4 regions of the Streptomyces sp. NPDC048142 genome follow, and region 2 is predicted to be linked to each of the others. Evidence: riboswitches for the same ligand, from Rfam matches in the RefSeq annotation. Region 2 holds a riboswitch; each other region holds the start of a gene.
The links. A riboswitch is a leader RNA that binds a small molecule or an ion and turns the genes downstream of it on or off. The one in region 2 is predicted to bind cobalamin.
Positions count from the first base shown of each region.

Region 1: another riboswitch for cobalamin. It lies ahead of ACGF2Y_RS21335 (ABC transporter substrate-binding protein); the one in region 2 lies ahead of metE (5-methyltetrahydropteroyltriglutamate--homocysteine S-methyltransferase).
Region 3: another riboswitch for cobalamin. It lies ahead of ACGF2Y_RS12720 (ribonucleoside-diphosphate reductase subunit alpha); the one in region 2 lies ahead of metE (5-methyltetrahydropteroyltriglutamate--homocysteine S-methyltransferase).
Region 4: another riboswitch for cobalamin. It lies ahead of ACGF2Y_RS18855 (ABC transporter substrate-binding protein); the one in region 2 lies ahead of metE (5-methyltetrahydropteroyltriglutamate--homocysteine S-methyltransferase).

Region 1 covers NZ_JBIDBC010000016.1:139,355-144,621, reverse strand. Annotated here, with positions in the region: gene ACGF2Y_RS21340 (NAD(P)/FAD-dependent oxidoreductase) at 269-1,534, opposite strand; cobalamin riboswitch at 1,997-2,184, shown strand; gene ACGF2Y_RS21335 (ABC transporter substrate-binding protein) at 2,587-3,834, shown strand; gene ACGF2Y_RS21330 (FecCD family ABC transporter permease) at 3,831-5,003, shown strand; gene ACGF2Y_RS21325 (ABC transporter ATP-binding protein) at 5,000-5,267, shown strand, end outside.
Region 2 covers NZ_JBIDBC010000049.1:27,997-33,263, reverse strand. Annotated here, with positions in the region: gene metE (5-methyltetrahydropteroyltriglutamate--homocysteine S-methyltransferase) at 33-2,357, opposite strand; cobalamin riboswitch at 2,524-2,739, opposite strand; gene ACGF2Y_RS34680 (hypothetical protein) at 3,064-3,261, shown strand; gene cobF (precorrin-6A synthase (deacetylating)) at 3,325-4,185, opposite strand; cobalamin riboswitch at 4,278-4,457, shown strand; gene ACGF2Y_RS34670 (CoA-acylating methylmalonate-semialdehyde dehydrogenase) at 4,699-5,267, shown strand, end outside.
Region 3 covers NZ_JBIDBC010000007.1:263,777-269,043, forward strand. Annotated here, with positions in the region: gene mctP (monocarboxylate uptake permease MctP) at 1-827, shown strand, start outside; gene ACGF2Y_RS12705 (hypothetical protein) at 975-1,682, shown strand; partial or broken gene ACGF2Y_RS12710 (GNAT family N-acetyltransferase) at 1,682-1,801, shown strand; partial or broken gene ACGF2Y_RS12715 (GNAT family N-acetyltransferase) at 2,041-2,430, shown strand; cobalamin riboswitch at 2,483-2,618, shown strand; gene ACGF2Y_RS12720 (ribonucleoside-diphosphate reductase subunit alpha) at 2,754-5,168, shown strand; gene ACGF2Y_RS12725 (ribonucleotide-diphosphate reductase subunit beta) at 5,168-5,267, shown strand, end outside.
Region 4 covers NZ_JBIDBC010000013.1:125,269-130,535, forward strand. Annotated here, with positions in the region: gene ACGF2Y_RS18840 (acyl-CoA dehydrogenase) at 1-1,364, shown strand, start outside; gene ACGF2Y_RS18845 (acyl carrier protein) at 1,469-1,744, shown strand; gene ACGF2Y_RS18850 (beta-ketoacyl-[acyl-carrier-protein] synthase family protein) at 1,741-2,964, shown strand; cobalamin riboswitch at 3,131-3,318, shown strand; gene ACGF2Y_RS18855 (ABC transporter substrate-binding protein) at 3,379-4,425, shown strand; gene ACGF2Y_RS18860 (FecCD family ABC transporter permease) at 4,491-5,267, shown strand, end outside.

The sequences.
Region 1 (5,267 bases), on a different contig from region 2:
TCGGACCGTCGTGTACGGGGCCGGCCGTGCGGCCGTGTCCTCGACGGTGGTGGCAGGACGGCAGCGGCAGGACGGCGGCGGCAGGACGGCGGCGCAGGTTGTCGGCCAGGCACAGCACCGGACCGACCGGGCCTTCTCGTCGCCGCCGACTGCCGGGACGGCCTTCGGGCTCGCCGGTCGGGCAGGGGACGCGTGCCGGGTTGCCGGTTACCGGTAACCGGCAACCGGTTGCCACGTGGACTCGTCGGCGACCACAGCGCCGAGCGGCTCAAGATCGCGGAACCCTGGCAGGCGGCCCTGGCAGGCGGCTACGCGGCCGTCCTCCCGGCAGCGGACGCCATGCGGAGGCCAGGCGGTGCTTGCGCCTGGGCAGGCCGAAGGTCGGGTGCGAGGTGGCCCACAGCGACATCCTGACGATGCCCGCCTTGATCCGGGCCGCCTTCCGGCCGCCCATGTACTTCGGCTTCGCCCGCCCTTCGTCGTCGACCATCTGCAGGATCCCGTCCTGCCGACCGAGGCTGATGTGGTTGCCCGGGTACTCCAGCTTGGTGTGCGCGACCCTGCTGCCGGTCAGGAGTCCGACGATCGATTCCACAGCCTGCCGGCCGGTGTAGCCGGCCGAGGCGCAGGACATCGGCAGCGGCCGGCCGTTGTCGCCGATGGCGTAGCCGCTGTCGCCGACGGCGTAGACGTCGGGGTGCGAGACCGACCGCATGGTGCGATCGACCACGACCCGACCGTTCTCGGTGACATCGAGCCCGCCGGCGGCGGCGATGGAGCTGACCGCGAACCCGGCCGTCCACACGGTCGCGTCGGACGCCAGGGCGGTGCCGTCGGCACACAACACCCGCATCGCTTCGACGGATTCGACGCTGGTGTGCTCCAGAACGGTGACACCCAGCCGGTCGCAGACCTGGCGCAGATGGCCGCAGGCTCCGGAGGAGAGCTGGGCGCCCAGCTCTCCGCGGGCGACCAGCGCCACCGACAGGCCGGGCCGGGATTCGGCGATCTCGGTGGCGGTCTCGATGCCGGTCAACCCGTCGCCGACAACCAGCACATTCACACCTTCGCCCCGCTTCTCCATGCTGTCCAGACGCTCGCGCAGGCGCAGTGCGGAAGGCCGGGCGGCGACGTCGAAGGCGTGCTCGGCCACGCCGGGGACACCGCGGTCGTCACCGTGGCTGCCCAGCGCGTGGACAAGCGTGTCGTAGCCGATCTCGCCACCGCCACCGCCACCGCCGCCGTCGGCATCGGCATCGGCATCGGCCACAGCGACGACTCGGCGCTCGGGGTCGATGGCCGTGACACGGGCCAGGCGCAGCCGTATCCCCGTGCCCGCGAAGACGTCGGCGAGCTGGGGGGCCTCGATCTCCTGGCCTGCCGCGAGCTGGTGCAGCCGCAGCCGCTGGACGAAGTCCGGCTCGGCGTTGACCACGGTGACCTCGGTGTCCTCCGGGGACAGCCGACGAACGAGGGTGCCGGCCGCGTAGGCCCCGGCGTAACCGGCGCCGAGGACGACGATGCGGTGCTTCATGTCTTGCTCCTGTCGGTTCGCTTGGCTCTCGTGAGTTTGAGCGGAACAGCGCCCCGATCCCTGACAGGAATGACGCGTGACGTGGGCCACAGGGCGGCGGAACATCGGCCGCCGATGCTCACCACACCCCGGGCAGCGCAGACAGCAGATGGCAGATGGCAGGTAGCAGGTAGCAGGCTCAGCTGACGAGGTGATCCGATGCCGAACCGACCGGCCCCGGACTACGGGCCGGACCCGGACTGCTGCGCACCCTGCGGCGGACGGGTGGACAGCGGTCACCACGGGTACGGGCGGAACCTCGCGACAGGCTCGTCGAAGGGATTTGTCCGCGGGCCACGCGCAGGTCATCCGCAGCTCAGGTGCCCCAAGGCCATCCGGCGACCGCCTGCTGGGGCTCGTCACACAGGTACGGGCCAGGTTGCTGTGGCTCGTCGCACAGGTGTGAGTCTGGCGTGGCCGGGGCCGGTTCTGCGATGCTTCGGTCCGTCAAGCGACGGCGGAACGAGGAAGCCGGTGAGATTCCGGCACGGTACCGCCACTGTGTAGGGGGAGCGACTCCGCCCATGGCCACCGCCCCATCCGGGGGCGGGAAGGCCGGAGAAGCTGTGATCCCGAGTCAGGAGACTCACGCCGTCGCACCTCGATGTACGGGGCGGATTTCCCCAGGAGAGGCGGTGGCACCTATGTGCCTGCGTGTGTATGGCGGCGACTTCGCGCTGCCCGTGGCCCATCGGGCCGGCCTGCCCGGCGTGACGCCCAGGCCCGTCCCTCCGGGCCCTGACGGCGTCCCGAGATCCTGACGGCCTCCTCGGATCCTGACGGCGTTCCGAGATCCTGACGGTCCCCTCGGGCCCTGACGATCACCTCCGATCCCGTCAGATCCCTCAGATCCCTCAGATCCCTCAGATCCCGTCGGCCATCTCAGATCCTGACGGGCACTCACATCCCGTCGGCCTCCTCCCTCTCAGCGGGTTTCCCTCCCGTACGCCGCATCACGCGCCCCGGAACGCCGGTGCGCGCTGTCCACGTATGCCACGCCACCAGGAGTCACCTTGTCCCTGCGATCCCTCACGCCCGGCCGCCGCCGGCAGGCCGCCGCGGCGGCCTTCCTCACCGCAGCCCTCGCGCTCACCGCGTGTGGTGGTGACTCCGACCGGCCCGCCGACGACAAGGCCGATGCCCAGGCGGCCGGGAAGGACTGCGTCAAGGACTTCGACCCGGCCAAGGACTACTTCCCGGACAAGTCGACGGTGCGGCACGCCGAGAACTTCACCCTCCGCTACGAGAAGAGCTACCAGGTCCTCACCGTCAAGGAGCCGTACCCCAAGGGCAAGCCCGAGTCGTACGTCCTGGTCAAATGCGGTGCGCCGAAGCCGAAACTGACCGGCGACCTGGCGAGCGCGCCGCAGGTGACCGTCCCCGTGAAGAGTCTGTACTCCGCCTCCACCACCCACCTGCCGCTGCTCACCGAGACGGGCACCCTGGACGTGCTGACCGGGGTGGCGAGCGTCGCGAACATCTCCTCCGCCCAGGTGATCGAGCGGGTGAAGGCCGGAAAGGTCACCGAGTACGCCAAGGACCGCACCCTCAACGCCGAGAGCGTCATCGGCGCCAAGCCGGACGTGCTGATGACCCAGGGCACCGACGACCCGCAGTACCCCAAGCTCCGCCGGGCCGGGATCGCCGTGGTCGCCAACGCCGAGTGGCTGGAGTCCAGTCCGCTCGGCCGCGCCGAGTGGGTCAAGGCGATGGCCGCGCTCACCGGGGCGGAGAAGCGCGCCGACAAGCTGTTCGGCACCATCGAGAGCGACTACCTCAAGGTCGCCGAGAAGGGCGCCCAGGTGATCAAGGCGGGCAAGCCCGTCGAGGTCCTGCCCGGCACGATGTACCAGGGCACCTGGTACATGCCCGCCGGAGGCAGCTACGCCGCCCGGCTGATCAAGGACGCGGGCGGCACCTACCCCTGGGCGGGCAAGCCGGGTACCGGCAACCTCCAGCTGAACTTCGAGGCCGTGTACGCCAAGGGCGGTGACGCCCCGGTCTGGCTCGCCCAGCAGGAGAAGTGGAAGTCAACCGCCGACGCCGTGAAGGCCGACAGCCGGTACGGACAGCTGGAGGCCCTCTCCGACGGCGCGGTCTGGTCGAACACCAAGGCGCTCGGCCCCAACGGTGGCAACGACTACTTCGAACGCGGTGTGCTGCGCCCCGACCTGGTCCTCGCCGACCTCTTCGCGCTGATGCACCCGGACCGGGCGAAGGACCACACCTTCACCTTCTACCAGCAGGTGCCCAGGGCGTGACGACGCACAAGACAACCCCACCGGCCGCCGCCACCCCGGACGCCGCTACCCCGGACGCCGAGGCGGTCGCCCCCACCCCTGCCGCCCAACCGGCCGCCGCCGCCCCGGACACCCCGCAGGCGGTACGGCCGAGGCGGCGTCTCGCCGTCGTCCTCACCCTCGCGGCAGGCACCGCCGCACTGTTCGTGCTCACCATCGCGACCGGGTCCCACCCGGTGCCGGTCACGGAGGTGGTGCGCGTCCTGTTCGGCGGCACCGCCGGCGACCCGAGGTGGACCGTGATCGTCGAGGAGGTCAGGCTGCCGCGCGCGCTGACCGCCGTCGCCGTCGGGGCCGCCCTCGCGGTGGCGGGCGTACAGATGCAGACGCTGTTCCGCAACGCGCTGGCCGACCCGTTCTCGCTCGGGGTGAGTTCGGGCGCCAGCATGGGCGTCGCCGCCGTGGTGGTCGGCACCGGCGGGGTCGCGGGCAGCTTCACGGGAGACCTGGCCGGGCTGGGGCGCGTGGGCGTCATCCTGGCCGCCTCGCTCGGCGCGGCCGCCGTACTCGCCCTCGTACTCCTCCTCTCGCGCTGGGTGCGGTCGGCGGTCACCCTGCTCGTCATCGGCGTCATGATCGGCTCGGCGGCCACCGCCGTGGTCAGCGTGATGCTCGTCTACGCCCAGCCCGAACGCGCCCAGCAGTTCGTCATGTGGGGCCTGGGCAGCTTCAGCTCCACCACCTGGCCCGACCTCCACGTGATGCTGCCCGTCATCGGCGCGGGGCTGCTGACCGCGCTGCTCACCGCCAAACGCCTCAACAGCCTGCTGCTCGGCGAGGACTACGCCCGCACCATGGGCCTGAACGTACGGCGCAGCCGCGATCTGGCGCTGCTCGGCACCTCGCTGCTGGCGGGCGCGGCGACCGCGTTCTGCGGCCCGATCGCCTTCCTGGGCCTGGCGGTGCCGCATCTGACCCGGGTGGCGCTGGGCACCTCCGACCACCGGGCGCTGATCCCGGCCTCCATGCTCGCGGGCGCGTTCCTCGCGCTGGCGTGCGCGTTGCTGAGCCAGCCGCCCGGATCGGACTCCGTACTGCCGCTGAACGCCATCACCTCGCTGTTCGGCGCCCCCGTGGTCATCACGTTCCTGATCCGCAGCCGTCGCGGCGTACAAGGAGTGGCCTCGTGACCGACACCGACACCGACACCCTCACCGAACCCGTCACGGACACGGACAGGGACAAGGACAGCGGGCCGGGCGTCCGCGACGGCGGCCTGGTCACCCAGGGGCTCGCCGTCGGCTACCGCACGCGGTCGCCCTGCGGGCGCCGGACGGGCCGGGCCGTACTGTCGGGGCTCGGCCTCCAGGCGCGGGCCGGTGAACTGACCGTACTGCTCGGCCCCAACGGCGCGGGCAAGTCCACCCTGCTGCGGACCCTGTGCGGACTCCTCC
Region 2 (5,267 bases):
GCGGCGGTGGCCGCTCCCGCACCGGGCCCGGATCACGCCGCTTCGGTGGGCAGCTCCGCGCGGATCTGCCGCGCGGCGGCGACCAGGTTCTCCAGGGAGGCCCGGGTCTCGGGCCAGCCACGGGTCTTCAGGCCGCAGTCGGGGTTCACCCACAGGCGCCCGGCCGGGATGGCCTCAAGTCCCTTGCGCAGAAGGGCCGCTGCCTCGTCGGTGCCGGGGATGCGCGGGGAGTGGATGTCGTAGACGCCGGGTCCGGCCTCACGCGGGTAGCCGTGGGCGGCCAGTTCGCGGGCGACCTGCATGTGGGAGCGGGCGGCCTCCAGGCTGATGACGTCGGCGTCGAGGTCGTCGATGGCCTGGACGATGTCGCCGAACTCGGCGTAGCACATGTGGGTGTGAATCTGGGTGTCGGGCCGCACGCCGGCGGTGGCGAGCCGGAAGGACTCGGTCGCCCACGCCAGGTACGCGGCGTGCTCGGCGGCTCGCAGCGGGAGTGTTTCGCGCAGTGCGGGCTCGTCGACCTGGATCACCGAAGTGCCGCTCGCCTCCAGGTCGTTCACCTCGTCACGCAGGGCGAGGGCCACCTGGCGTGCGGTGTCGCCGAGCGGCTGGTCGTCACGGACGAAGGACCAGGCGAGCATGGTGACCGGGCCGGTGAGCATGCCCTTGACGGGCCGCTCGGTCAGCGACTGCGCGTACGTGGTCCAGCGCACCGTCATCGGCTCGGGGCGCGAGATGTCGCCCGCGAGGACCGGCGGGCGGACGTAACGGGTGCCGTAGGACTGCACCCAGCCGTGCTGGGTGGCGAGGTATCCGGTGAGCCGCTCGGCGAAGTACTGCACCATGTCGTTGCGTTCGGGCTCGCCGTGCACCAGGACGTCCAGTCCGGCCTTCTCCTGGAAGGACAGCACCTCGCGGATCTCGTCCTTGATGCGCTCCTCGTACCCGGCTCGGTCGATCCGTCCCGCACGCAGGTCCGCGCGTGCGGTGCGCAGTTCGGTGGTCTGCGGGAACGAGCCGATGGTGGTCGTCGGCAGCAGCGGCAGCCCGAGGTGGGCGCGCTGGGCGGCGGAGCGCTCGGTGTACGGCTGTGAGCGGCGGCCGTCCGCGTCGGTGATGGCCGCCGTACGGGCCCGTACCGCCGGGTCGCGGGTGAGCGCGGCACCGGCGCGGGAGGCCAGGTCTGCGCGGTTGGCGGCGAGTTCGGCCGTGATGGTGTCCGTGCCGCCGCCCAGGCCTCGGGCCAGGACGACGATCTCCTCGGTCTTCTGCTTGGCGAAGGCGAGCCAGCGGGCGATCTGCGGGTCGAGGTCGCGCTCGGCGTCCGCGTCCAGCGGGACGTGCAGCAGGGAGCAGGAGGCGGAGACGTCGACCCGGTCGGCGAGGCCGAGGAGGGTGCCGAGGGTGGCGAGCGACTTCTCGTAGTCGTTGATCCAGATGTTCCGGCCGTTGACGACACCGGCGACCAGGCGCTTGCCGGGCAGCCCGCCGGCCGCCGCGAGATCGTCGAGGTTCCCGGCGCCGGACTCGGTGAAGTCGAGCGCCAGCCCGTCGACGGGGGCCTTGGCCAGGACCGGCAGCGCCTCGCCGAGCCGCCCGAAGTAGGAGGCGACCAGCACCTTCGGCCGGTCGGTGAGTCCGCCGAGCTCGCGGTAGGCGCGGGCGGCGGCGTTCAGCTCGGCCGGGGTCCGGTCCTGGACGAGCGCGGGCTCATCCAGCTGCACCCATTCCGCGCCCGCCGCCCGCAGGTCGGCGAGGACCTCGGCGTACACGGGAAGCAACCGGTCCAGCAGGGTCAGCGGCTCGAAGTCCGCGGCCACCCCCGGGGCCGCCTTGGCGAGCAGGAGGTAGGTGACGGGGCCGACGAGCACCGGGCGCGGGGTGTGACCGAGCGCGAGGGCTTCCCCGAACTCCGCTACCTGCTTGGCGGAGTCGGCGGCGAACACCGTGTCCGGCCCCAGCTCGGGCACCAGGTAGTGGTAGTTGGTGTCGAACCACTTCGTCATCTCCAGCGGCGCGACGTCCTGTGTGCCGCGGGCCATGGCGAAGTAGCCGTCGAGGGCGTCGGCACGGATCGCTTCGCGGTGCCGCTCGGGGACAGCGCCGACCATGACGCTGGTGTCCAGGACATGGTCGTAGTACGAGAAATCACCGGTCGGCACGTCGTGGACTCCGGCCTCGGCGAGCTGCTGCCAGGTCCCCCGGCGCAGGTCGGCGGCGGTCCGCCGGAGGGTGTCCGCGTCGACGCGGCCCTTCCAGTAGCCCTCGATGGCCTTCTTCAGTTCACGGTTACGGCCCTGGCGGGGGTAGCCGTACACGGTGGCCCGTGCTGCCGCGGCTGCGGGCTTCGCTGTCACGTGACTCTCCTTCGCGAGCGTGTCTGTTGTCGCAGACCCCGGGACGGGACGCGGACGCGAAGGGATGACGCGTCGGGCGGACACCCGGGACACGTTGAACCGTGTCCGTCCGCCTGACGGTTACGCCGACCCGCCCACGAGGTCACCGGGATCTCCGCACGCGAACGGTCGCGTGCGGGCAGCGGGCAGGTCTTCGGACTCGCGGGCACGTCTGCCGGGGCACACACCTAATGGCCGTCGCTTCCCAGACCCGGCCGGGCCCAGTGCGTATGACGGCGGTCGTTCCCACTCACCGCTGCGGGGCAGTCCCGGATTTCCACCGGGTTCCCTCTTACGACACCCTGTCTGGCGGACAGGGCGAACCAGCTGCACCGGTCAGCCTAGAAGGGGCGTCCGTCCGGCGCACACCGTTGTTCACCCTTCGGACGGTGATGTGGGACACGGTGCGTCCTCCCCGGCGCCGGGGAGGACGCCCCCGCGGCGGACGGTCGCCGGGGCCCGCGCACGTTCTCCGTCCGTTCGACTGTTCGTCAAGGGCTCGCTGACCGCCAGTCAGGTCGTTCGCGTCAACTGGGCGTGACAGTGACACAGATGTAACCGAATGGCGTAGGGACTGCGGAACCACAGAGCGTCACAAGCCGTTCTTCTTCCCACTACACGGCCGCCGACCCGCGGCGAGGCCGACCGAGGAAACGGAAAACGCCAGATGAAGAAGACAGTCGGGTGGGCCCAGGACGGCGACGACTGGACGATCACCGTGAACGGCACGCTGTACCGCGCCGTCGAGCGGCCGACGGACGGCCGCGTGCACGACTACCTGGTACGGGGCAGCGACCTGACCGCCGAATGCCCCAGCCTGGGACACGGGCTCGGTGTGATCCGGGCGCACGAGTCCCGCGACTGACACCCCACAGGTCCGACGACGAGGTGCGGCGGCCGGAGCCGCCCGCGCCTCGACGCGGACCTTTCAGCCGTTCGTACGATCCGCGCCGCCCGTACGATCCGCGCCGCCCGTACGAGGGGTACCCCCCTGGTCGTCCGAGACATCCGTGTCGTCCGGACCTTGGCGCAGCAGATAGGTGTCCATGATCCAGCCGTGCCGTTCGCGGGCCTCCGCGCGCAGTCGGCTGATCCGGCCCGCCACCTCGTCGAGCGGTCCGGAGACGAGCAGTTCGTCCGGGGTCCCGATGTAGGCGCCCCAGTGGATCCACCACCCCCTGCCCGTCAGCTGGGTGAAGCTCTCGTGGCCGTCGAGCATCACGACGAGGTCGCAGTCCTCGGGGAATCCCTGGGCGAGCCGCCGGCCGGGGGTGATGTGGATGGGGCGGCCGACCCGGTTCAGGGTGACCCGGTGCCGGGCGGCGAGGGCCGAGACGCTGCTGATGCCGGGGATCACCGTGTGGCCGAATTCCACCGTTTCCCGGCCGCGGATGTCGTCCAGGATCGCGAGCGTGCTGTCGTACAGGGACGGGTCTCCCCACACCAGGAAGGCTCCGCACTGCCCGGGGGCGAGCTCCTCGGAGATCAGGCGTTCGCAGACGTCGGCACGGCGGTGGCGCCAGTCGCGCACCGCCGAGGCGTAGCGTCCGCTGTCCTGCTGGGTACGGTCCCGCCACGGGTCCTCGGCGTCGACGACGCGGTAGGGGCCGGTCAGGTGTTCGTCGAGGATGTCCCGTCGCAGCCGGGTCAGCGCGTCCTTCTCCTTGCCCTTGCCCAGTACGAAGAAGACATCGGCCCGGCGCATGGCCTTCACCGCGGCGAGGGTCAGATGGTCGGGGTCGCCGGCTCCCATGCCGATGACGAGGATGTGGCGGGGTGCGTCGCTCATGTCGGCCGATCATGCCAGGAGCGAGGCGGGGTGGACTTACTAGGACGTCCAACTATATGTTCGTGAGCAGAGGGGTGACCGGCAGGGAGCCGGCCGCCCCGAAGGCCCGTGGTGTCAGGGAAGCCGGTGTGATTCCGGCGCGGTCCCGCCACTGTGACCGGGGAGTTCGTCCTCGCAGGACATGCCACTGACGGTGCAGCAGCCGTTGGGAAGGTACGAGGACGCGCGGTGATCCGGGAGTCAGGATACCGGCCGCGGGATGTTCCGTGTTTCCACGAGGATGGAGCAGACACGCATGGCACCGGTCCGCACCCACGGCCCCGCAGGCCCGTCCCGGCGAGCGGTTTGCCCCGCCCCCTGACGGCCCCCGCCCTTCGCGTCCCCGACGGCAGGCCCCTCCGCACCCGCGCGCACCGAACCGACGGTGCGCCGTGCGCCGGTGCCGCCGCGCGCCATCCCCGGACCTCACCTGACGATCCCACCTGACGACCTCACCGACAGGAGCAGGCTTCCATGGTTCGCGAGCTCACCCATTTCATCGGCGGCAAGAACACACCCGGCACCTCGGGCAGGTACGGCGATGTGCACGACCCCAATACCGGTCTGGTCCAGGCCCGCGTGCCGCTGGCCGACCGGTCCGAGACCGGGACGGCGATAGCGGATGCCGCCGAGGCGCAGCGCGCGTGGGGCGAGTGGAACCCCCAGCGTCGCGCCCGTGTGCTGCTCCGCTTCCTCCAACTGGTCGAGAAGGAGCGGGAGTCGCTCGCCCGGCTGCTCTCCTCGGAGCACGGCAAGACCGTGGCCGACGCGCACGGTGACATCACGCGCGGTCTGGACGTGGTGGAGTTCGCCGCCGGTGTCCCGCATCTGCTGAAGGGCGAGTTCAGCGACAACGCGGGGGGCGGGATCGACGTCCACTCGCTGCGCCGGCCGCTCGGGGTGGTGGCGGGCATCACCCCGTTCAACTTCCCGGCGATGATCCCGCTGTGGAAGGCCGCACCCGCTCTGGCCTGTGGGAACGCCTTCATCCTGAAGCCCTCCGAGCGGGACCCGTCGGTGCCGCTGCGGCTGGCCGAACTGTT
Region 3 (5,267 bases), on a different contig from region 2:
CGCACTCCATCACGGCGACGCTGTCCAGCCGCAGCCGTGAGGTGATCCGGCGCAACACCACGATCCTGCCGCTGTACTCGCTGATGCTGGGTCTGCTGGCGCTCCTCGGCTTCATGGCCATCGCCGCCGGGGTCAACGTGGACAACGGCCAGTTGGCCATTCCGCAGCTGTTCGAGAACATGTTCCCGGCCTGGTTCGCCGGGGTGGCGTTCGCCGCCATCGGCATCGGCGCGCTGGTGCCCGCCGCGATCATGTCGATCGCCGCGGCGAACCTCTTCACCCGGAACATCTACAAGGACTTCCTCAGACCGGACGCGACGCCCGCCCAGGAGACGAAGGTCTCCAAGCTGGTGTCGCTGCTGGTGAAGGTCGGGGCGCTGGCGTTCGTCCTGACGATGGACAAGACGGTCGCGATCAACTTCCAGCTCCTCGGCGGCATCTGGATCCTCCAGACGATGCCCGCCCTGGTCGGCGGTCTGTTCACCCGGTGGTTCCACCGCTGGGCGCTCATAGCGGGCTGGGCGGTCGGCATGCTGTACGGGACGATCGCCGCGTACGGCGTGGCGAGCCCGACGCAGAAGCACTTCGGCGGGTCCTCCAAGGAGATCCCGGGCATCGGGGAGATCGGCTACATCGGGCTGACGGCGTTCGTGCTGAACCTGGTGATCGTCATCGTCCTCACGTTCGTCCTGAACGCGCTGAAGGCCCCGGTGGGGATCGACGAGACCTCGCCGTCCGACTACACGGCGGACGCCGGCGACGCGAGCGACGCGGGCACGAAGGAGAAGCTCCCGCCGGCCACGGCGGGCGCGCCGGGCGGTCACTGACCCGCCGGACACCCACGACAGGTCCTGGCCCCCGGGTCGCCGCCCCTCCCCCAGCGGAGCGGGCGGCGGCCCGGGAGCTTTTCCGGTGCGCGGCCGCCTCTCGTCATTCCGATGCACAGAGCCCTCACCGTACGAAAGGATGTGCCCATGGCATCCCACTCCCGGCGGCCCCGGATCCGGCCCGTACTCCTGACCATGACGCTGGCCTCGGCCCTGGCGGCGGCGACGGGCTGCGGCACCGTGCCGGCCCCCTCCTCGGAGGCGGCGGGGCCAAGCGCCACGGCCGCGCCGGCGCCCGACCGGGCGGAGCTGGAGGCGCGGGCACGGGCCGTACAGACCGTCGCGGAGCATGTCTGGGTGACCGAGGCGGCGGGCTACACCCTGGCGCGCCAGTCGGTCGGGGTGATCGGTGACGACGGATTCGGCAGCGTCTACACCACGCCCGGGGGCGGACAGATCCAGCTGTCGGTGGAACGCCGCCCGCACACCGAGACCGACTGCGGGGACGACCCCGCGCCCACCGGCGCTCCCGAGCCCCTGGTGACGTGCGAGCGGGACGGCGAGCAGTGGTACCGGGCCACAGAGTCGGGGCACGCGTACACCCAGGAGCAGGAGGGACTGGTGGTGTCGGTGCGCGGGAAGCTCGCGGAGGTGGACCGGGCGACGCTGCGGGTCGCGGCGCGGGCCGCCCACCGCGCCGACGACCACGAGCTGGACCGGGTCCTGCCGCCGGCCGACGAGGCTCCCGGACAGCGGCCGCCCGGAGAGGGCCCCGGGCAACAGCCGGTCGAGCGCGGCGACCTGCCGCCGGTGGGCGACGGCGCCCCCAACAACGATGTGGGAACGAGCGGCTGATGGATCTGACGATCAGAGCGGCGATCCCCGCCGAACACTGCGTCCTCGGCGAGATCATCGCCGAGGCGTATCTCGGCGACGACCTGCTGGACGGCCCGCAGGACCCGTATCTGCTCAAGACCCTCCGGCGATTGGGGGGTGGGAGAAGGAGCGGGGCTGGGTGCGTGCAGCTGCAAGGCGGAGGATTGAGTCAACGCGGATGGGGCCTCCCCTGCTCGAGCGAAGCCGAGAGCTTGGGGAAGTTGGTGATTGACGACAACGCCGGAGGGGGCCCCTCCCTGCTCGAGCGAAGCCGAGAGCTTGGGGGAGGGCGTGCCCAGCCCCGTGACGCCGCCCCCCAATCGCCGGAGGGTCTACGCTACGGGCGGTGGCACAGCGGGCGGCCGAGGCCGAGGTCCTCGTCGCGCTCGACGTGGACGGGGCGGTGCTCGGGGGTGTGACGTATGCCGCTCCCGGCACTCCGTGGCGTGACATCGCCGGCCCGGACGAGGCCGAGTTCCGGATGCTGGCCGTGGCCCGCGCGGGGCGCGGACGGGGTGTCGGAGAGGCCCTCGTGCGGGCGTGTGTCGAGCGGGCCCGGTCCGCCGAGGGCGTGCGGGCGCTGGTGCTGTCGACGCAGCCGGCCATGCTCGCAGCCCATAGGATCTACCGTCGGCTCGGCTTTCTGCGGACCCCCGAACGGGACTGGGAACCGGTGCCGGGACTGCGGCTCATGACCTTCCGGCTGGAGCTGCGGGCAGCCCTCTGAGGGGCGCATTGAATCGTCGCGACACAACATGTGGGGGCCGCAGCATCTGGCGGCCCCCACATGTATGCTCGACCTCGCTGTCGTCGCAGGGGAATCCGGTGCGAATCCGGAACTGTCCCGCAACGGTGTGATCAGTGTGCTTTTGCACACCTGAAGTCCGAAGACCTGTCGACAGCGCGTCCGGCTCGACCGAACCGGATGCCAGACGTCCGGGCCTCGCGGATGGGCCGGTGGACGCCGTCAGCTGTGCTGCCCTGCCCCGGGTTTCGCGCTGCCCGGCTTCCCCGCCTTCCGCCGGCCCCTGCCGAGCGAGGGAAAGCCCAGTGACCATCGCGCCCGCCGATCCGGTTTCAGCCACCGAATCCGCAGTGTCCACCACGTCCGGAGACGCCTCGAACGACGGACCCGGGACCGCCCTGCTGCGGACCCTGACCGACCTCACCGTCGATCTGCCCGACACCGACCCCGGACGGGTCGCCGCTGCCGCGTTGCGCGGGCGCAACGCCCGCTCCGACGAGGCCGAGCTGCGCTCGCTGGCCACCGAGGCCGCCGCGGGGCTGATCTCCGAGGACCCGGCGTACTCCCGGCTCGCCGCCCGGCTGCTGACCCGCACGATCGCGGACGAGGCCGCGGAGCAGGGCGCGACGTCCTTCTCCGCCTCGGTCGCCGTCGGGCACCGCGAGGGCCTGATCGCCGACCGCACCGCCGCGTTCGTGGAGCTCCACGCGGCCGCGCTCGACCAGCTCGTCGGGCAGGCCATGGCGGACGGCGCCGACGACCGCTTCGGCTACTTCGGTCTGCGGACGCTGCACAGCCGTTACCTCCTGCGCCACCCGCTCACCCGGCAGGTCATCGAGACCCCGCAGCACTTCATGCTGCGCGTGGCCGCCGGTCTGGCCGAGGACGACTCGGTGCGGGCGCTGGACGAGGTCGCCGCGCTGTACGGGCTGATGAGCCGACTGGACTACCTCCCCTCCTCCCCCACGCTCTTCAACTCCGGCACCCGGCACCCGCAGATGTCCTCCTGCTATCTGCTGGACTCGCCGAAGGACGAGCTGGACTCGATCTACGACCGCTACCACCAGGTGGCGCGGCTCTCCAAGCACGCGGGCGGCATCGGTCTGTCGTACTCCCGCATCCGCGCCCGGGGTTCGCTGATCCGGGGCACCAACGGGCACTCCAACGGCATCGTGCCGTTCCTCAAGACGCTGGACGCCTCGGTCGCGGCGGTGAACCAGGGCGGCCGGCGCAAGGGCGCGGCGGCGGTCTACCTGGAGACCTGGCACGCGGACATCGAGGAGTTCCTGGAGCTGCGCGACAACACCGGTGAGGACCAGCGTCGTACGCACAACCTGAACCTGGCGCACTGGATCCCGGACGAGTTCATGCGCCGGGTCGACGCGGACACCGACTGGTCGCTGTTCTCCCCGGCCGATGTGCCCGAGCTGGTCGACCTGTGGGGCGACGCGTTCGACGCGGCCTACCGGGCGGCCGAGGCCAAGGGGCTGGCCCGCAGGACGATTCCGGCGCGTGAGCTGTACGGCCGGATGATGCGGACGCTCGCGCAGACCGGCCAGGGCTGGATGACGTTCAAGGACGCCTCCAACCGGACCGCGAACCAGACCGCCGAGCCGGGCCGGGTCGTCCACTCCTCGAACCTGTGCACCGAGATCCTCGAAGTCACCGACGACGGTGAGACGGCCGTCTGCAACCTGGGTTCGGTCAACCTGGGCGCGTTCGTGGCGGACGGCTCGATCGACTGGGAGCGGCTGGACGCCACCGTGCGGACCGCGGTGACCTTCCTGGACCGGGTCGTCGACATCAACTTCTACCCGACCGAGCAGGCCGGGCGCTCCAACTCCCGCTGGCGGCCGGTCGGCCTGGGCGCGATGGGCCTCCAGGACGTCTTCTTCCAGCTGCGTCTGCCCTTCGACTCGCCCGAGGCCCGCGCGCTCTCCACGAAGATCTCCGAGCGCATCATGCTGGCCGCGTACGAGGCGTCCTGCGACCTCGCGGAGCGGTCGGGCCCGCTGCCCGCCTGGTCCGAGACCCGGGCGGCGCGTGGTGTGCTGCACCCCGACCACTACGACACCGAGCTGAACTGGCCGGAGCGCTGGGACGCGCTGCGCGCCCGGGTCGCGAAGACCGGGATGCGCAACTCGCTGCTGCTGGCCATCGCGCCGACCGCCACGATCGCCTCGATCGCCGGGGTGTACGAGTGCATCGAGCCGCAGGTTTCCAACCTGTTCAAGCGCGAGACGCTCAGCGGTGAGTTCCTCCAGGTCAACGCCTACCTGGTGGACGAGCTGAAGAAGCTCGGCGTGTGGGACGCCCGCACCCGTGAGGCGCTGCGCGAGGCGAGCGGCTCGGTGCAGGGCTTCGCCTGGATCCCCGACGACGTGCGGGCGCTGTACCGCACCGCGTGGGAGATCCCGCAGCGCGGTCTGATCGACATGGCGGCGGCCCGTACGCCGTTCCTCGACCAGAGCCAGTCGCTCAACCTGTTCCTGGAGACGCCGACGATCGGCAAGCTCTCCTCGATGTACGCGTACGCCTGGAAGCAGGGGCTGAAGACGACGTACTACCTGCGTTCGCGCCCGGCGACCCGGATCGCCCGCGCCGCGTCCGGTCAGACGGCGGCCGCCGCCCCCATTCCCGTACAGCAGGCTTCGGCTCCCGACGCGGACGCCCTCGCCTGCTCCCTCGAAAACCCCGAGTCCTGCGAGGCCTGCCAGTAATGACCGCCGACGACAACAAGAACCTGCTCGACCCGGGCTTCGAGCTGACCCTGCGTCCCATGCGCTACCCGGACTTCTACGAGCGCTACCGGGACGCGA
Region 4 (5,267 bases), on a different contig from region 2:
GGCTGCCCGCCCGGATGGGCTCCCCGGTCGACCACTGTCTGACCTCCTTCGACCGCTGCTTCGTCCCGCGCGACGCGCTGCTCGCCGGACAGCAGGGGCGGATCGGCGACGACGGGACCTTCCGCAGCGAAGTCCCCAACCGCAGACGGCGGTTCCTCGCCTCCATCGGCCGGGTCACCCCCGGCAAGCTCTCCATGAGCGCCTGCGCGGTCGGCTCCGCCCGGGTCACCCTGGCCATCGCCGTCCGGTACGCCGGGCACCGGATGATCTCCGGATCGCGCGCCGCGCAACGGGTCCCGGTGTACGCGCACCGCACCCACCACGGGCCGCTGGCCGGTGCGATGGCCGCCGTCTACGCGATGAGCCTGCTGCACCGCAGGGCCCTGGACCGCTGGGAGTCCGCCCCGGAGGCCGACCGGGACGAGGCGGAGCGCCTGGTGGCCGTCGCCAAGGGCTGGATCACCTGGCAGGCGCGTGGCGTCATCGTCGAGTGCCGCGAACGGTGCGGCGCCCAGGGGCTCCTGGAGAACAACGGCATGACCGAGCTGTTCACCGGCATCGAGGGCGCGATCACCGCCGAGGGCGACAACCTCGCCGTGCACGCCAAGGCCGCCGCCGAGATGCTGTTCAGCGCCACCGCCCGGGAAGCGGCCCCGGACGAGGGCCCCGGCGATCTCGCCGATCCCGCCTTCCTCGGCAGGCTCATCGCGGCCGTGGAGGGCCTCTGGTTCGCCCGCGCCCGCGATCGGATGAGCGCCGCCCCGCCCGGCGACCCGCTCGGCCGCTGGAACGCCGCCTCCCCGGCCGCGCTGCGCGGCGTCGAGGCCTACGCCTACCGGCAGGCCGAAGAGGCGTACGCCGACGCCGTCGCCTCCCTGCCCGAGGGCGAGGCGCGCGAACGGCTGACCGAGCTGCGCAGGCTCTTCGCGCTCCAGTGGATCGCCCGCAACAGCGGCGACCTGCTCGCCTCCGGACGGCTGACCGCCGATCAGGTCACCTTTCTGCCCGCCACGCTGGAGGAGGCGATCACCACCGTGGCCGCCCACACCCCCGCCCTGGTCGAGTCCTTCGCGCTTCCCGAGCGCCTGATGTCGGACTGGCCGATCGCCGGACCCGGCTACGCGGAGGTCTACGACGACCCCGAGGGAGCCTGGCACCGGGGCCGCAGGGCGGGAATCCGGGGCCGCGCGGCGGAGTTCCGGCGGCCCGTCTGCGGCAGCAGGAGGCGCCCGCTGCGCGAGAAGGTGGCGGCGCTCAGCACCCGCGGGGTCCTGCTGGCGTACTGGGGAACCACCTCGATCCTCTCCCGATGGTTCGAGAAGCCGCAGGTGAGCGTAGACGAATCGGTTCGCCCCAGGGCGTAACCGGAAGATCGTCATCCAGTTACTTCGGGCGGTGGGTCGCTGCGTTCGGCCACCCGCCGCGCAGGAAGAGCCGAGCCGATGAGATGCCGATGAGAGGAATCACCATGAAGACCATCCACCCCAAGATCACCGAGGTGCTGACCGGGACGTTCAAGGTGCCCGGCGCCGAGATCCTGCCGGAGTCCACCATGGACAGCCTGGAGATGGACTCCCTCGCGGTCGCCGAGTTCGCCGTCATCATCAAGGAGACCCTCGGCGTCGACGCCGACTCGGAGAAGCTCTACAAGGACGCCACGCTGGCCGACATCTCCGTGTACATCGACGCGGCCGTCGGCAGCGCGGCGGCCGAGGCCACGGTGCCGGTGAGCAACACCCGATGAAGCGACCCGCCATCGCCGTCACCGGGCTGGGCATGATCACCCCGGTCGGCCACACCACCGCCACCACCTGGGACGGCGTGTGCGCCGGGGAGTCGCCCGCCCGCACCGTCCCCGAACTGCGGGGCTGCGCCGTCGACTTCGCCTGCACGGTCTCCGGCATCGACCTCGACGAAGCGGTCGGCGGCCGGACCGCGTTCCGGATGGGCCGGTACGTCAAGTTCGCCGTGCTGGCCGCCCGGGAGGCGGTCGCCGACGCCGGGCTCGATCCGGAGCACTGGGACGGCGCCCGGGTCGCCGTCGTGGTCGGCACCAGCAGCGGAGGATCCGCCGGACTCACCGAACAGGCCGTCGCCCTGGAGCGGCGCGGCCCGGAGGCCACCTCGCCCTCGGGCATCCTGCTGACCATCCCGAACATGCCCGCGGCCGAGATCGCCATCCGGATGAAGGCCACCGGACCCAGCCTGGCCCCGTGCACGGCCTGTTCGTCCGGGGTGACCGCGCTGTCGGTGGCCCGGGACATGCTGACGCTGGGCCACTGCGACATCGCCATCGCCGGGGCCACCGAGTCGATCGTGTTCCCGGTCGCCATGACCGGCTTCGCCCGCTCCGGAGCGGCAGCACTGCGGGACGGCGACCCCGCCCGCCTCTGCCGCCCCTTCGCCGCCGACCGGGCCGGGATCGTCATGGGCGAGGGTGCGGCCGTCATGGTCCTGGAGCGGGCCGAGGACGCCCGTGCCAGAGGAGCCTCCCCCCGGGCGCTGATCGCGGGCACCGGCGCCACCACCGACGCCCACCACCCCACCAGCCCCCACCCCTCCGGGGACGTCGCACGGGCGGCCGTCGACGCCGCGCTGCGCGACGCGGGCTGGCAGGCCGAGGACGTCGACCACGTCAACGCGCACGGGACGTCTACCCCGCTCAACGACGCCACCGAGGCCGCCCTCATCGGCCGGGCCTATCCGCACCGGCCGCCCGTCACCGCCCCCAAGGGCGTACTGGGCCACTGCATGGGGGCAGCCGGCGCCATCGAGGTGGGCCTGACGATCCTCACGCTCCAGCACGGGGTCGTCCCCCCGATCGCGAACCTGGACGCCCCCGCGCCCGGGTTCGACATCGACTGCGTCACCAAGCTGCCGCGCGAGGTGCCCGTACGGCGGGCCGTCAGCCACTCCTTCGGCTTCGGCGGCCAGAACGCGGTGATCGCCCTCCAGGCTCCGTAGCCCTCGGGCCGCGCAGCTCTCGGGCCGCGTAAACCTTCGGGCTCCGCAACGTACGGGCTCCGTGGCCCCGGCGGATCCTCCGGGCCGGTGCGGGCGGGCCGATCCCGCGCCGCACCGGCCCGCGAACAGCGGCCGCCGCACCGGCCCCGATCCGCGCGAAGACGCGTGATAGCTTGCCGGGGCCAGTCGAACCCCAGCGACGGGGTCAGGGAATCCGGTGCGAACCCGGAACTGACGCGCAGCGGTGAGGGCGACGGGCGGGGCCACGGCCACTGGAGCACCCAGGTGTTCCGGGAAGGCGTCCCGTCCGGACGAACCCGAGTCCGAAGACCTGCTGGCGCCCGCGCCCCGCACCGGGGCACGGGAACCGTACGACGGGCTCCGCGGCTGGGCCCAGAGACACAGAGGTCCTTCGTGCTGTCCACGGCCGCCCCCGCCCCGATACGTACCGCCGCCCTGCTCGCGGCGGGACTCCTCCTGCTGACCGCCTGCGGCGGCGACGGGAGCACCACGGCCGCCGAGGGCGGCCAAGCCGACGGGTTTCCGCTCACGCTCAAGAACTGCGGACGCACCGTCACCGTGAAGGCCCCGCCCGAACGGGCCGTCTCCGTCGACCAGGGCTCGACCGAGATCCTCCTCTCGCTGGGCCTCGCCGACCGGCTGGCCGCCACCGCCACCTGGAGCGACCCGGTCATGAAGGGCCTGGAGAAGGCCAACGCCGGAGTCGAGCGGATATCGGACAACCGGCCCTCCTCGGAGAAGGTCCTCGACAAGGAGCCCGACTTCGTCTCCGCCTCCTTCGCCTCGACCCTCGCCAAGGGCGGCGTCGCCCCCCGCGAACAGTTCGAGAAGCTCGGCGTCCCCACCTACATCTCGCCCGCCGACTGCACCGGCAAGGACAACAGCGGCGGCGGCGACGGAGCCCGTACCGCGCCGCTGACGATGGACAGCGTCTACACGGAAGTCCGTGAACTGGCCGAGGTGTTCGGGGTCCCCGAGCGCGGTGACGCCCTGGTGAAGAAGCTCCGGGCGCGGGTGGACAAGGCCACCGACGGCATCGACGCGTCGGACGCCTCTCTCCTCTACTGGTTCTCCGACTCCAAGGCCCCCTACCTCGCGGGCTGTTGCGGCGCCCCCGGCGTCATCACCAAGGAACTCGGCGCGAAGAACGTCTTCGACGACACCCACGACGAATGGCCCCAGGTCAGCTGGGAGACCGTCGCCGACCGCAACCCCGACGTCCTGGTCATCGGCGACCTGAGCCGCACGATACAGACCGCCGAGAGCGCCGAGAAGAAGATCGAGTTCCTGGAGTCCAACCCGGTCACGAAGAAGATGGACGCCGTCAAGAACCGCCGCTACGTGCTGCTCAGCGGCCAGGCCATGAACCCCACCATCCGGACCGTCGAGGGCCTGGAGCGCGTCGCGGCCGGACTCCGCGAGTTCGGGCTCGCGGGGTGAACGGCGGGAACCGGCCGGTGCGGGAGACGGAGGGCCGGTCGGTGCCTGACGCCGAGGACCGGCCGGTGCTTCCGCTCGCCGTGCCGCCGGGCCCGGTGTGGAGCGGCGGCCCGCTCGCCGTGCTGCTCTGGGCCGGCGGCGTCCTGCTCCTGCTGCTCTCCGTCGCGGTCGCCGTGACCATCGGGCCCGCCCGGATCTCCGTGCCCGACGTCTGGTCCGCCGTCGCCGCGCACCTCGGGTTCGGCGCTTCGGACCTCAGCCCGATCCGGGACGGCATCATCTGGAACCTCCGCATGCCCCGCACCCTCCTCGCCGCCGTGTGCGGCGCGGGCCTCGCGGTGTGCGGCACGGTGATGCAGTCCCTGCTGCGCAACCCCCTCGCCGACCCCTTCGTCCTCGGCGTCTCCTCCGGAGCCTCGACCGGGGCGGTCGTGGTGGTCGTCCTCGGGGTCGGCGGGGGAGCGGTGTCGCTGTCGGCCGGGGCGTTCGCCGGGGCGCTCCTCTCGTTCGCCCTGGTGCTGCTGCTCAGCCACACCCTCGGCGGCAGCACCGACCGGGTCGTCCTCTCCGGCGTCGCCGCGATGCAGCTCTTCTCCGCCCTCACCTCCTTCGTCGTGATGACCTCCGCGGACGCCGAGCAGACCCGCGGGGTGCTGTTCTGGCTGCTCGGCTCGCTCAGCGGCGTCGGCTGGACCGAGGTCGCCCTCTGCTCCGCCGTCCTCGCCGGCTGCCTGGTGGTCTGCCTGGCCCACGCCCGTACGCTCGACGCCTTCGCCTTCGGGCAGGACGCCGCCGCGGCCCTCGGCGTGAACGTCGCCCGCACCCGGATCGTGCTGCTGTGC